2 linked regions of the Teredinibacter turnerae T7901 genome follow. The protein of the gene in region 1 interacts with the protein of each later gene in a pairwise test. Links are inferred from orthologs where the notes say so. Each region holds a gene or a part of one and is shown on either strand. Other genes may lie near its edges.

What was found.
Region 2: the proteins of topA (region 1) and TERTU_RS12270 interact in binary tests that used the Escherichia coli proteins (3 or more experiments, as listed by UniProt). The link is inferred for Teredinibacter turnerae T7901 from one-to-one orthologs.

The regions. Positions count from the first base shown.
Region 1 is NC_012997.1:2,722,334-2,729,386, forward strand. Bases 2,436-5,677 are described here. They hold topA (type I DNA topoisomerase), read right to left. Parts: upstream 5,327-5,677; coding sequence 2,636-5,326; downstream 2,436-2,635. Other genes in these bases: TERTU_RS10845 (DUF6586 family protein), read right to left, coding at 2,436-2,632. Outside these bases: TERTU_RS10835 (sodium:proton antiporter), read right to left, coding at 1-1,319; TERTU_RS22355 (hypothetical protein), read right to left, coding at 1,508-1,633; TERTU_RS10840 (hypothetical protein), read right to left, coding at 1,752-2,006; more of TERTU_RS10845, read right to left, coding at 2,123-2,435; TERTU_RS10855 (hypothetical protein), read left to right, coding at 5,720-6,409; TERTU_RS10860 (hypothetical protein), read right to left, coding at 6,700-7,053. UniProt on the Escherichia coli protein: Releases the supercoiling and torsional tension of DNA, which is introduced during the DNA replication and transcription, by transiently cleaving and rejoining one strand of the DNA duplex.
Region 2 is NC_012997.1:3,061,641-3,068,409, reverse strand. What follows is about bases 2,560-5,517. They hold TERTU_RS12270 (YigZ family protein), read left to right. Parts: upstream 2,560-3,710; coding sequence 3,711-4,325; downstream 4,326-5,517. Other genes in these bases: TERTU_RS12260 (lipid A deacylase LpxR family protein), read left to right, coding at 5,389-5,517; TERTU_RS12265 (TetR/AcrR family transcriptional regulator), read left to right, coding at 4,559-5,125; trhO (oxygen-dependent tRNA uridine(34) hydroxylase TrhO), read left to right, coding at 2,749-3,714; TERTU_RS12280 (BolA family protein), read left to right, coding at 2,560-2,620. Also shown: pyk (pyruvate kinase), read left to right, coding at 1-976; TERTU_RS12285 (response regulator), read right to left, coding at 1,059-1,688; TERTU_RS21815 (hypothetical protein), read right to left, coding at 1,800-2,018; more of TERTU_RS12280, read left to right, coding at 2,312-2,559; more of TERTU_RS12260, read left to right, coding at 5,518-6,495; TERTU_RS12255 (XdhC family protein), read left to right, coding at 6,626-6,769.

The sequences.
Region 1 (7,053 bases):
TGGGCGGTGCAGCGGTCCTGATCCCCACAATGGAAATCGGCAGGATTGGCGATGCGCGGAATATTGTCACCGCACATACTACCATTTTCGTCAATCGCGCTACACACGGGAGCCTGGTAGTGCTCAAGCCAAGCAAGGTAGCGCTCTTCGGAAACCCCACACTGTTCCGCTGCATAAGCAGAAGCGTTTTCCATATAACGGGTTATATCCGCAACAGGAATAGTGATATGACCGGCACCAGGCTGATAACTGACGAAGCTGATACCTGCACCGACCATATGCCCTAGGATATCGTCGCCGCCATGGCTTACCAGCAGCTGATTTTGGGTGCGTAAACGGGCTATTTCGTCGCGCAGAAGACTTTCTTCCTCAACGCGATTCACCAGCTCGACTTCACGCATTCGCAGCAGATCGCTTAATTCCCTCGTAGCGGCAGAAATTTTTGCGTCTATCTCCGCTTGATGATTCTCGCGCAGCGTATTAACCAGCGAGGTACCCTCGCCTTCTACTTTTTCCAGCTTGTGTTCAAAGTACTCGCGCAGCCCTTCTATTTTTTTGGCCTGCCCGTCGATGGTGTCTTTTAACTCAAGATTACGTGCCTGCTCTTCAGAAAGCGCCCGATTTTTTTCCTCGATAATAGCGCGGTACTCTTCGACCTGCTCGCTATGAGCCCGCTTCAAGGTAGCAATGGAATCCTCACTTTCACGCGCCAATGTTGAGTTTCGAAGGCGCTGATCTTTAAGCATAAGCGCCATCTGATTGCGCAGCTCTTTCGCATATTCCGAGCGAATCTCGTCACTCAGCTGGCGGTGAAGCTGTTCCGCATTCGCTGGTGCGCCTGCACCAGCAGCAGAGTCTAAATCGGGATCATCACGAAACTGAATACCAAGACGGTTCCGCGTTGCGGCTTTTTTCAAGGCGTTCAATTGATTAGCTGCTGCAGTTAGCGTTGGGTCCCACAACGCCGCCTGAAAATATTTAATCGGACACTGACTGGCGCACACCAGTCGAATCGGACCAGCGCCAAGATCAGGGCCGCGTAATGCATTGTCTGTGAGTTGGCGCAGGGGCACATTCCAGCTCGCATCGACCTCCCCTTTTGCATTGAAATCAATGCGAAAAAAAATTGCCGTTTTAATGCGATAGCGTGCGTCGATCTCGACAAATACGGCACGCGCCTGACGGTTCTGCCAATCATGCGACAAAACGTAACCGTCGAGCAGTGCTTCGAATTCGGTATAGAGCATTTCTTTGGCGATAAATCCGTTTTCTCCAAAGAACATTACGGCTTGTGCTAACTCATCATGATCGCAAATCAAAGGCCGACACCCAAAGTGGTAGAGTTCTTCCACAATTATCGACTAGGGATTGTAATTGCGATGTGACAAGCCCTTCATTATCGCAATTAAAAATATATAGAGATGTGCTGGGTTGAGGGAAGCGTCAGGAAGGATTTAGAGAGGACTGAATAGAAAAATAAGTGTAGGGTTGACTGGCAAGAGTGCGTTTAAAAACAAGCGCACTCGTCCAGTTCATCTTCTTCGTGGATATCAGCTTCCATGGCATCGCTGTAATAATCATCCAGCTCCATGGATTCGCTCTCACCGAGCAGGTCTTCGACATAATCGTGCATATATAGCTCCTTTTTTTGTCATTGCTTCTTTTGCACTAAGGTAACTATAGCAACACTCCTGTGACACTATCGTTACGCACCCAAGCAAAATAATTAGACAAAGAGAAAAGAGCGACGTTCAGTGCAAAGTTGACGAATGTTCCATGTCGGTTTCGTCTGAGAAATCTGGTTGCTCATGCTGTTCCTGAATATCGCTGGCGGCGTCCAGCCCAGCTTCGATCATCGCTTTGGCAATTTCAAAACGAGCGTCGTTCAGGAAATACAGAGACTCTTCAGAAAAGCGAATGCAAACCAGTGGCTCCCCCCCCTCATCAACACGCTGGAGAGCGATTTCACCATTTTCCAATTCGACAATTTCGTAAAGTGAGGACATGCGTTACCGTAAATTCTATAGCGTTTGGTTCGGTTTCCAGTGTACCACCTCACGCCGACGAATAACACGCAGTCGCGCTATTTGGGGATTTATGACGTGAGAGCACGCATGTAATGTTAGTACTCTTGGGCAAGATCCCGCTGGTTGGCGATGCATCTGACCAGGCAGGATCGGATATTCTCAATCGACTCGAGGCTGGCTTCGGACCAAAAATCACCAGTGGCACCACTTACCGCAATAAAATTAGCGGAAGCCTCATGTTCTGGCGAGGGGCGTGGCGCCTGCCCCTTTCTGATTTGATTGGTAAAACGGCCCAATTGAGCAAGCCACGATGACTCATTCCGTTGAAGTTCGCGCAGCTCTGACAGCCGAGAATCCTCTCCCGGCTCGGGGATATCTGCGGCTAAAGCACCCAAAACATCAGAAGATGGCTTAGCGCCCGAAATTTCTCCGCAGTAGCACACCAAAGCCAGATCGAGCTGGAGAATCACCGCCTGGAGATAGGCACGCTGCGTTTGCGGGTGCGTGCCGTCGAGACAAGCAGAACGGGCTCCATCAGCCAGCAATAACTGCGCGAACAACAAGTGTTCGTCAACGCGCACTGCCATATTATCGGCCAATGGCACCACCTACGACTTTTTCTTACGGGTGGCTTTAGCTTTTGGCGCTGCTTTGGTGGGCTTAGCGCTGCCGCTTACCTGCCATTTACCACCGTCATAAAACGCTTTCCAACCGGTTGCCTTGCCGTCGACTTCGGTCTGGACGTACTGCTCTTTGGTTTTGCGACTGTAGCGGACCAAGGCGTCATTTCCGTTGTCGTCCTGCGTAGGCGCCTTAAACAAAAAGGCGTACTTGGGGTCGATTTCGTCTTTGTGGGGCAACAACTCTTTTATGTACGGTGCCCGCGTTTCACGGTTCTTCGGAAACTGGCTGGCAGCCAGAAACAAGCCACTGGCACCGTCGCGCAGCACATAGTGGTCTTCCACTTTTTCACAGGCAAGCTCTGGCATATCCACCGGATCCATTTTGGGCGGAGCAGCTTCACCGTTGCGTAAGAGTTTGCGTGTATTTTTGCATTCGTCGTTGGTACAACCGAAGTACTTGCCAAATCGGCCTGATTTCAATTGCATATCGCTGCCGCACTTGTCGCACTCAATCAAAGGCCCGTCGTAGCCTTTAATCTTAAATACGCCCTGCTCCACCTCGTAGCCATCACAATCCGGATTGCGACCACAGATGTGAAGCTTGCGCTGCTCGTCCAGCAGGTAGCTGTCCATCGCCGTGTTACAGATTTTGCAGCGGCGTTTCTGGCGCAGCTGGCGAGATTCCGCATCCTCGTCTTCATCAATATTGACAGCTTCGTCACCGGACACGAGATTCATGGTGTTCTTGCAACGCTCTTTCGGCGGCAGCGCATAACCTGAACACCCGAGGAACACACCCGTACTACCTGTGCGGATCTGCATTTTGCGGCCGCAATTCCCGCAATCGATATCCGTCTCAACCGGCTCGTTACGACGCATGCCAGCAGCGCTATTTTGCGCCATTTCCAGCTTCACTGTGAAATCGGCGTAAAATTCGTTGAGCAGGTCGAGCCAGTCTTTATCGCCTTCGGCTACGGTATCCAGTGCGGCTTCCATATTGGCCGTAAACCCGTAATCCATCAGATCGCTGAAACTTTCAATCAATCGTTCGGTAACGATGTCACCCATCTTATTCGCATAAAATCGCTTGTTCTCAACATGAACATAACCACGATCTTGAATGGTCGAAATAATGCTTGCATAGGTGGAAGGACGACCGATACCGCGCTTCTCCAGCTCTTTCACCAGTGCAGCTTCCGTGTAGCGCGCGGGTGGCTTAGTGAAGTGCTGTGACGCCAGAATTTCATGCAGATCGAGCATGTCCCCCACTTTCACATCCGGCAGGAGGGTATCTTCCTCTTTGCGCGACACTGGCGGCATGACCTTCATAAAACCGTCGAAGCGAATCACGCGGCCGCGCGCGCGCAGCTCATAATCGCCTGCGGATACTTTCAGTGAGCTGGAAGTAAACTCTGCGGATGTCATCTGACACGCCACAAACTGCTGCCAGATCAGGTTGTAAAGGCGCTCTGCGTCCCGCTCCATACCGCTTAACTGATTTGGTCGGGTGGTAACATCGGAAGGTCGTATGGCTTCGTGGGCTTCGTGGGCTTCCTGAGCGCCTTCTTTGCTCGAATACACATTCGGCGCTTTCGGCAGATAACGATCGCCATATTCTTGCTGAATAAATGTGCGACAGTTTTCGACAGCCTCTTTACTGAGATTAGTGGAGTCGGTACGCATGTAGGTGATGTAGCCCGCCTCGTAGAGACGCTGCGCCATCATCATGGTTTTTTTCACCCCGTAACCCAGACGGGTCGAGGCTGCCTGCTGCAATGTTGACGTAATAAACGGCGCAGACGGGTTGGATTTAGTTGGCTTGTCTTCGCGCTCTGTAACCTTGTACGCAGCCCCTTCAAGGGCAGATTTCGCCGCCATCGCCTGCGCTTCGTTCACAGGTTTAAACGCTTCGTCTTTAAAGCGCTTCACTTCGTACTTAGCGCGCTCGCCTTTTGAGGTATCCAGCTGCGCTTTAACTTCCCAGTACTCTTCCGGGATAAACGCACGAATTTCGCTTTCACGTTCGCTTACCAGGCGCACTGCGACCGACTGGACCCGCCCGGCAGATAACCCGCGGGCAATTTTTTCCCACAACAATGGCGAGACCATATAGCCGACAACACGATCGAGGAAACGGCGAGCCTGTTGCGCATTTACCCGGTTAATATCCAGCATGCCCGGTGACTTAAAGGCTTCCTGGATCGCATTCTTGGTAATTTCGTTAAACACCACCCGACGATAGCGGGTTGGGTCGCCGCCAATTGACTCCTGCAGGTGCCAGGCAATAGCTTCCCCTTCGCGGTCGAGATCCGTTGCGAGAAAGATATGGTCCGCCTGGTCTGCGAGTTTGCGCAACTCAGCGACCACTTTTTCTTTGCCGGGAAGAATCTCGTAGTGCGCCTGCCAATCGTTATCGGGGTCTATCCCCATGCGGTTGATCAATTGTTCGCGGGCTTTGTTCTGCTTGTAAACTTCCTTTTCTTCCGCTGACATTTTGCGGGTGAGTGCAGCCTGCTTAGCCCGGGCTTTTGGATCGGTGGTAGTTTTAGCCGAACCACTGGTGGGGAGGTCGCGAATGTGGCCAACGCTCGACTTTACGATGTACTGGTTGCCCAGATACTTGTTAATGGTTTTCGCCTTCGCGGGCGATTCCACAATAACCAGTGATTTCCCCATAAGAGCCTTCTACACAGAATTCTTCATTGTTTAAAATATGTACATCCCACGTTGTGTGAAACACCGAAGGTGCGCATATATAAGACCTCAAGGTTATAAGGTCAAGCACTCGCTAAAGTGACGGAGCAAAAAAAAGAACCAGTATGCACCCTTAAAGCGATTTATCATCCAACATTAAATAACAATCCCATCTATTTGTTTTAAAAAACATTTATGGCACATCACCTATCGGCGGATACTTATAAAGCGTAGTAACTGAATAATTCAAATGCCAAAAAGCAGCTAAAATAAATTTTGTTTACTTTTTGGTTATTTGTTTCAGAGTTATTGCGAATGTGGCCGGTCTTTTTCCTTAGTCTATTCCTTGTCCTCGCGCTGGCGTCACTGATAGTTGTGAGCGCCATCAACCAATTTCAAGAGCGCAAACGCATGGTTGCTCGCAAGGTACAGCAGCTGCGATTACGCGTTACCGAGCTCGATGAGTTGGCAACAACCGTGGATTCACTGGTGGAGTCGCCTCAAATTGCCGGGCACATTAACGATGAGGCGATAGACATGGTGGAAGCCATGCTCAAACTGGACAGCGAAAACCAGGGGCTGATCGTGATTCAGCAGACACTCTTGAGCAAGCGTAGCAGCTTCGCCAGCATAGATAGAGAACGGGAGATCTATCGCCTGCGAGAGAGCGACGCAGCCATTGCCCGCACGCTCTACATGCTCAATGAAGCAGGCCGCATCTTGCGCCGCCGCCAAGCGGCCGAAAAGCTGAATCTAGCGGAAATGGAGTTTTATCTAAAAGATTTAGCCTGGGCACACATGTTGGTTGGCGTGGTAAGTACTGTAGCACAGGGGCAAAAAGTGCAGTCAAACGGAGACTACTTGCGCGCGCATGCATACTATAAACGGGCGCAGCAGGTCGCAGTGCAAACCTCATCGAACGACGAACGCAAAAATGACCTGGTTAGAGAAATTACCAACCTGATGCACAACAAAGGAAAATACCTTTCACCCCGATTTATGCCAGAATCGCAACCGTCAGAGCGCGAGAAAAACGATCACGCCGCCAGTGAGGCACCACTGTAATGGCCTAACACTACGCCATGACCCAACACTAAGCCCTAGGGCCTGTTAAAACTAATTCAATTCGCTCTGCTGGAGCCTGTATTTTCAGGATGAAAGGCATTTTTGGCGTTGTTTAGCGGGCTAAACGAGCGAAAAATAACGCATCAGCCTGGAAATACAGGCCCAGCCCTGCGGGTTGCGGCTAAAATCCCGCTCTCAGCGTTGTTTATCGCTCATTTGGAACAACCAAACTACGCTCCAAACGCCTTGATAGCGAAATTTTAGCCGCAACAGAATGAATCGAATTAGTGTTAACAGGCCCTAGCAGCCAACCAGTCCAATTGCTTCGCAATAGTGCCCAAACAGCCCTCGATGGAGTCCTGCCACTGCGCTTGTCGCTCCCAACAACTTTCGGTCCAGTAAACACTGACTGCAGACTCCCGCATTTCCACCGCTCGAATGGCCGCAGGCAACTCTAACAACCAGGGCTTCAGTGCAGCCTGCAAGGCAGCATCAGGGCGGTTCGCCGCGACCCAGTCCCAATCCGCACTAAAATTGATTTCGTGCTCCAGTGACTGCCGCGCAACGCACCACTGCGGCCGCTCAACCGACTTCGGTGGTGGCGGCAACAACCGAGAATAAACAGCAATCTGATGCGGCTCGCC
Region 2 (6,769 bases), 340 kb from region 1 along the record:
GATTAACCGTCAGGGGGGCGGTTTGTCTGCACCAGCGCTGACCGACAAAGACCGTGAAGATATTAAAACTGCGGTTGAAATCGGTGTTGACTACCTGGCAGTTTCATTCCCGCGTACAGCGGATGACATGAATCTGGCGCGTCAGTTGGCTCGTGACGCTGGCGGCTCAATGTACATGGTTGCGAAAATCGAGCGTGCAGAGACTGTGGCCGATCACCAGGTTCTCGACGATGTTATTCTCGCATCTGACGCGGTAATGGTTGCTCGTGGCGATCTGGGTGTGGAAATTGGCGACGCTCAATTGATTGGCGTTCAGAAGCACATCATCGAGCGTGCGCGCACGTTGAACCGCTGTGTTATTACCGCAACCCAGATGATGGAGACGATGATTTCCAGCCCACTGCCAACCCGTGCAGAGGTTTTCGACGTAGCCAACGCAGTATTGGATGGTACTGATGCGGTTATGCTGTCTGCGGAAACTGCTGCGGGTAAATACCCTGTGCAAACGGTAGAGGCTATGGTTCGCGTTATCCGTGGCGCCGAGAAACATCCTCAAGCTGAGACTTCACCTGCCAAGCCTGAAGGTGGCTACACCGCAATTGACCAAGCGGTGGCGATGTCCGCCATGTATGCGGCACACGAGCTGCAACGGGTGAAATGTATCGCTTCTATGACCGAATCTGGCTCCACCCCGTTGCTGATGTCCCGCTACGGCGCGCGTCTGCCGATATTCGCCTTCTCCCGCAACCCCAAGACTCTGCGTCGTGCTGCGCTGTTCCGCGGTGTTCAGCCGATTCTGTTTGACAGCGATACTATTCCTCATGCCGAAACTAACGTGCGTGCTGTTGAAATTCTGCGTGAGCAAGAGAACCTGGAAGATGGCGATATGATTCTTATCTCCAAGGGCGACTATGCCAATGTTCACGGTGGTACCAACACCCTGAAAATCGTCAAGGTCGGTCAGCCGGTTTCTTAATCGAGCTTGCTGGATTCGTGTGAAAAGGTGGCCTAGGCCACCTTTTTTTGTTTAGGGATGGTTTGGCGCCGGGCGGTGCTCGTTAGCTCGCAGGAGCCTCATTGTCAGCGGCCGCCATATTGAACGCCGCTCGTATTTTCGCTTCTAGAGTGTCGATATCGACCGGTTTAACGATGTAGTCGTTTACCCCCAGTTGCACAGCTTCTTTAATGCGTGCGGCTTCTGATACGGCGGTGACCATAATGAAATGCGCGCCGCGTAGTGTATTTGACGCTTTCGCTTTTTTATAAACATCGAGCCCATTGATGTGGGGCATATCCCAGTCGCAGAGTATTAAGTCGAATGGCGACGCTTTAATCTTGTCGAATGCGGCCATTCCATCTTCGGCGTGCACAATATTTTTTACCCCAAAATCGCCCAAAACATCAATCAGCAGTTCGGCCGAATCTGCATTATCTTCGGCTATCAAAACCCTCAGGTTTTCCATTGTGATAGCGGTGCGCTTGGGCGCAGGCTTGGGTTTTGGAGGCGGTGCGGCGCGTTGTATGGCGGAGGCGAGCTTTTTGATCACACTGTCCAGCAGTTTGATCGTTTCCATATGCTCTTCGCGAGCTTTATCGTCAAGCGTCGATGTGTCCAGTTGTTTGAGCAACCAGGCTCGGCGCTGGGTCACGGTTGCGAGAACCACCCTGCATTCGGCAGCTGTCAGCATGGATGCACCCTAGAAGTGGAGTTAAGGCAAAAGTGCCTGTAATTATAGGATCAAAATCCCTTCGGCAGAGGAATTTAGTAGGGCGTCTGGCTCAAGTCGGCGGTAATAGCGCTATGCCTGCTCTGCGTTTGAACCCGTGTTGTCTGACATAAGCTTTTGCATATAGGCGTAGTAATCGTCGCTTAAGCTACGGCTGGTATCACGCCTCTCCGTGGATTTACGGCGTTTGCGATGGTAGAGATCCAGCGGCATGTTGCTGCATGGGTCAACATCCTGTCTTCTATCGTCTCCTTTGCGACGGTTAACGAAGATAAATTTAGTCTCGCTCATTGGAATGCTCGGTTTTCCTGCGTTGGTCACATGTTACTATTGCCCCATCTGGAGCGGAAATACGTCTCGATAATTAAATAGACTACATCTTAGCTCCACTTTACTCAGTTTCCAGGAGAGAGCTGTATCGAGATCAAGTCCAGCACAAATAATGCTGCCGTCATCTGACGTGTAAATAGTGTTGGGCTTCGCGAAAGAATTCATGCGCATTTAGATGCTAACCTGCTAGCGCGTTTTGCTATAAGTGTAGATCAAACATCAGCGGCGCTCCTCCCAACTTAGGGTTTTTTGTTATGGATTTTGAACAGAATATTCGCGCAAAACTTATTGAATCTTTTAGCCCGGTGTTTGTTGACGTGGTCAATGAGAGCCATGGCCACAGTGTGCCGAAAGGCTCGCAAACGCACTTCAAGGCGACATTGGTATCGCCAGCTTTCGACGGCGTCAGCCGGGTTAAGCGCCACCAGTTGGTGTACGGCACTCTCGCTAACGAGCTGTCTTCTGGTGTGCATGCGCTGGCGCTCCATCTCTATACTGAGGCGGAATGGGCTGCTCGTGCGGGTCTTGCGCCGGACTCCCCGGCTTGTGCCGGGCGCAAATAGCGGTAGACGTTCCTCCGTGTTACCGCGACCAGTGATGCAATCGGTATTACTGGTCGCGACATTTGTGATCAGTGCCGCGCATCGTTAGAATTGGCCCCCTTTTTTAATTGCATAATGTGGTTCTGATTATGTCCGATTATCTCGTCGCGGCACTTTACAAATTCGTTTCCCTCCCTAATTACGAAAGCCTTCGCGAGCCGCTTATCGATTTCTGCCAGTCTCGAGAGATAAAAGGCACCTTGTTGTTGGCTGCAGAAGGTATCAACGGGACGGTTGCGGGCACGCCAGAGGCTATCCAGGCTTTGCTGGAGGAATTGCGTCGACAACCGGGTCTTGATGCACTTGAGCACAAGGAGAGTGTCGCAACCGAGCAGCCTTTCTATCGTTTGAAAATCAAGCTCAAAAAAGAGATTGTGACGATGGGCGTGGAAGGGATTGATCCCAACCTGGTGGTGGGAACTTACGTAGCTCCTGCTGAGTGGAACGCCTTGATCTCCGACCCGGACGTTACGGTTATCGACACCCGCAACGATTATGAGTATGAAATTGGCACCTTTCGCGGTGCGGTGAACCCGAATACCCAAAGTTTTCGACAGCTGCCGCAGTACGTGGCTGAGAACCTTGATCCAAATAAGCACAAGAAAGTTGCCATGTTTTGCACCGGCGGGATTCGTTGCGAAAAGTCGACTGCGCTAATGAAACAGATGGGGTTTGAGGAGGTGTATCACCTGCAGGGCGGCATTCTGAAATATCTGGAGGAAGTGCCCGAAGGCAATAGCCTGTGGGACGGCGAATGCTTCGTGTTCGACAATCGCGTCTCGGTCAAGCATGGCCTGGAGGAGGGCAGCTACGAGTTGTGCCATGGATGCCGTTTCCCCATAAACGAAACGGATAAACAGTCTGACAAGTACATTAAAGGTGTCGCCTGTCCTCGATGCTATGACGAGCAGACGCCGGAGCAGCGGTCACGGTTTCTGGAGCGTCAAAAGCAGATGGAGCTGGCGAGCAGGAAGGGTGAGTTACACATTGGGGATCGCGCAGACATTGCTAAAAGTCGCACCACGCAAGGCGCGCCGTCCGCAGACGGAGAATGACTACGACTTTGGGTTACACGGTTTTATCGGCGCCGAGTGTGTTGGAAATTGAGGAAAAGCGCAGCAGGTTTATTTGCCTACTGTCGCCAGTGCAGAACAAAGCAGATATTCAACCTGCGCTGGATTGCGCACGCGAGCAGTATCCAGCTGCCAACCACTATTGCTGGGCGTATGTGATCGGCGATGCGAACCAGCCTATGTGGGTCGCAGCCAATGATGATGGAGAGCCTTCTGGTACGGCAGGGCGCCCGATATTGAATGTGCTCCAGCAACGGGAGGTAGGCGACATCTTAGCGGTCGTTGTTCGCTACTTTGGCGGCGTTAAGCTTGGCGCCGGCGGCCTAGTACGAGCGTATAGCAATGTTACGAGCCAAGCCTTGGATGCCGCGCAACTTAAGACTGTGTTGCCGATGACGTCGCTCACTGTGATTATCGATTACGCCCATGAAAACGTATTGCGCAATAAGCTAGCGGCACTTGGCGGCACGCTTGAAGACGTGTCTCATGCGGAGGCTGTGCGTTGTAAAGTGAGTGTGCCGAGCCAGTTCGCGGCTGAGTTTTGTACTTGGCTTACCGGACAAACCTCCGGCAAAAGCATTATCGAATCCTGATCCAGCCCCTCTGCTTTTGTGCTCATATAGTCCGTTGGGCTCCAGCTTGAACTCACTGAGCAGGGCTTGTATTTCACCGTTTTAGCCTGGGTTTAGCTATATAGCCTGTCAAAAAATTATAGCCTGTCGAAAAAATAGTAACTGCCGCTGGCATGCCGGTACTGGAATCTTGTGGCCAATTTACCTACACTGCTCACTTGATAAACAAGACGACCGGTCACATAGTGATAGATATGAGTAAACGCGAAGCTAAAAAGCTAGAGATACTGTTATCCGGCCTCGATGTTATGAAGCGCAAGGGTTACAACGGCACCAGCGTGAAAGATATTGTTGATGCGGCTGGGGTGCCAAAGGGATCTTTTTACAATTATTTTGAGAGCAAAGAAGGCTTTGCTCTGGATGCTATTGATTACGCGGCCGAGAAGAATTTTGAGTCTTGCGATAGCGTATTACGGTCGCAAAAACCGGCGGACGAGCGGGTCACCGCGTTTTTCGCAAACGGTGTGCTCAAAGCGTGTGAGTGCGATTTTAAGGTGGGTTGCTTTTTGGGCAACATGTGTCAGGAGATGGCGGATTCCAGTGATCTCATACGCGTGCGTTTGAAGCGTGTGTTAGATCGTCAGACCGAGATGATTAAAACTGCCCTTATGGAGGGTGGGATGGTGGAATCTGATGCTGCGGTGCGCGCGGAATTCCTATTTAACTCCTGGGAGGGAGCTTTGATGCGGGCAAAATCCTCCCAAAGCCGTGCGCCTTTGGATGCATTCATGGCGGTAATACCCTCTATTCTGGCGCATTGATTTAAAAGTGTGTATTTCGGTATCACTTTAATTTGATTATCGTTGTGTTTTAATCCCCTCAACGTCACAACAGCTCGAGTGTGAGAGTTAAATCACCGAACGAGCGATGTGTATTCGGCATCAGGCCGACTTCAATTTATCGGGCGCTTCTGCCTGCGTGAATCCGTAAATTTATCGATCATCATCTTTTGACCGGTAGGTCACAATGATGAATAAGACGACTGGTCATATAAAACAAGACGACCGGTCATTTTGGAGTGGTTATGACAGTATCAATCTCGAATAAGGCGCTGGGAATCAAGCGCACGCTGACTAGTTTCGGGGTGTTGTTGATGCTAGCGACATGGGTGTCCCATGCGGCAGCAACCAACGCGGTAACTCCGCCGGAGGAGCAGTCCGCTCGTTTAAATGCCGCCGATGGGCGATTACTCAGTGAGCGGGGGCGTTGGTATCTCTCTTTTGACAACGATCTCTTTGCACCGAAAAACCGTGATCAGGACTATACCTATGGGATTAATTTCGCGTACACGTCTGATTCTATCGGCAGGTATCCACTCCCAGCGCTGCTCTCGCAATTAGATGACTCCCTGGGTTTGGAAGGCGCACGCAGAGCAAAAACGCTGGAGTTCGGGTTGTACGGCTTTACGCCGGCCAATGTGGAGTCGAGTGAAGCCGATCAAGACGATCGGCCCTATGCGAGCCTCGTGTATGTATCGACAAGCAGCGAGAGTATGGACTGGGAGAACCAAGTGGTGCTTCGGTCGCAGTTGACCCTGGGTATGCTCGGGCTTGACCTGGTCGGTAACGTTCAAAATCTAACTCACCGCGCGACAAACGGGACGGAAGCGGGTGGTTGGTCGCACCAGATTTCTGATGGCGGTGAACCTACGTTTCGCTACAGTCTGGCTCGGCAACAGCTGGTTGAAACCGGGCTGCTCCACACGGAGCTGAAACATACGCTGGCGGCATCGGTGGGTTACCTGACAGAAGTGTCATGGAGTTTGGGTGTCCGCACAGGGAACATCAGCACCACCTGGCACAGCTTTAAGCCGGAGGTGAAAAATTATGCGGAGTCGCTGGCGAGCCAAAAAAGTAAAACCCCGGAAAATTATTTTTGGGCGGGAATCAGTGTGAAAGCGCGTGCATACAATGCCTTTTTACAAGGCCAGTTCCGCGAAAGCGATGTGGTGTACACCTACGATGAGTTGAGGCCATTCGTGCTTGAAGCCTGGGCTGGATATACCCACGAATTCGCCAGTGGCTACCACATCAACTATGGCTTGCGCGGGCACACCTCGGAAATTCGCGAGGGCAAAGGGGACCGCAATGTTATTTGGGGCGGAATCATGGTGGGGAAAAGTTTGATTTAATTCGACGGAGTACGTTGGATACGGGGCTGAAATTCTGACGATAGTTTAGGTAGTAGTTGCGTAAGCTGACCACAACTTTACTTGGATATAGCACAATAGACGTTTGTTTCTTGAATATGTGCGGTGATACATGAGTTTTGAATCCAGTGCCGAGCGAATTGTCCGATGCTGCTGTGAGGCTATAGCGCAAGGAGAAGAGTCCCTTTGGCTGACCACGGTGTTGCGCACATGGGGCAGTTCTCCACGACCACCAGGTGCGATGATGTTGTGGTCG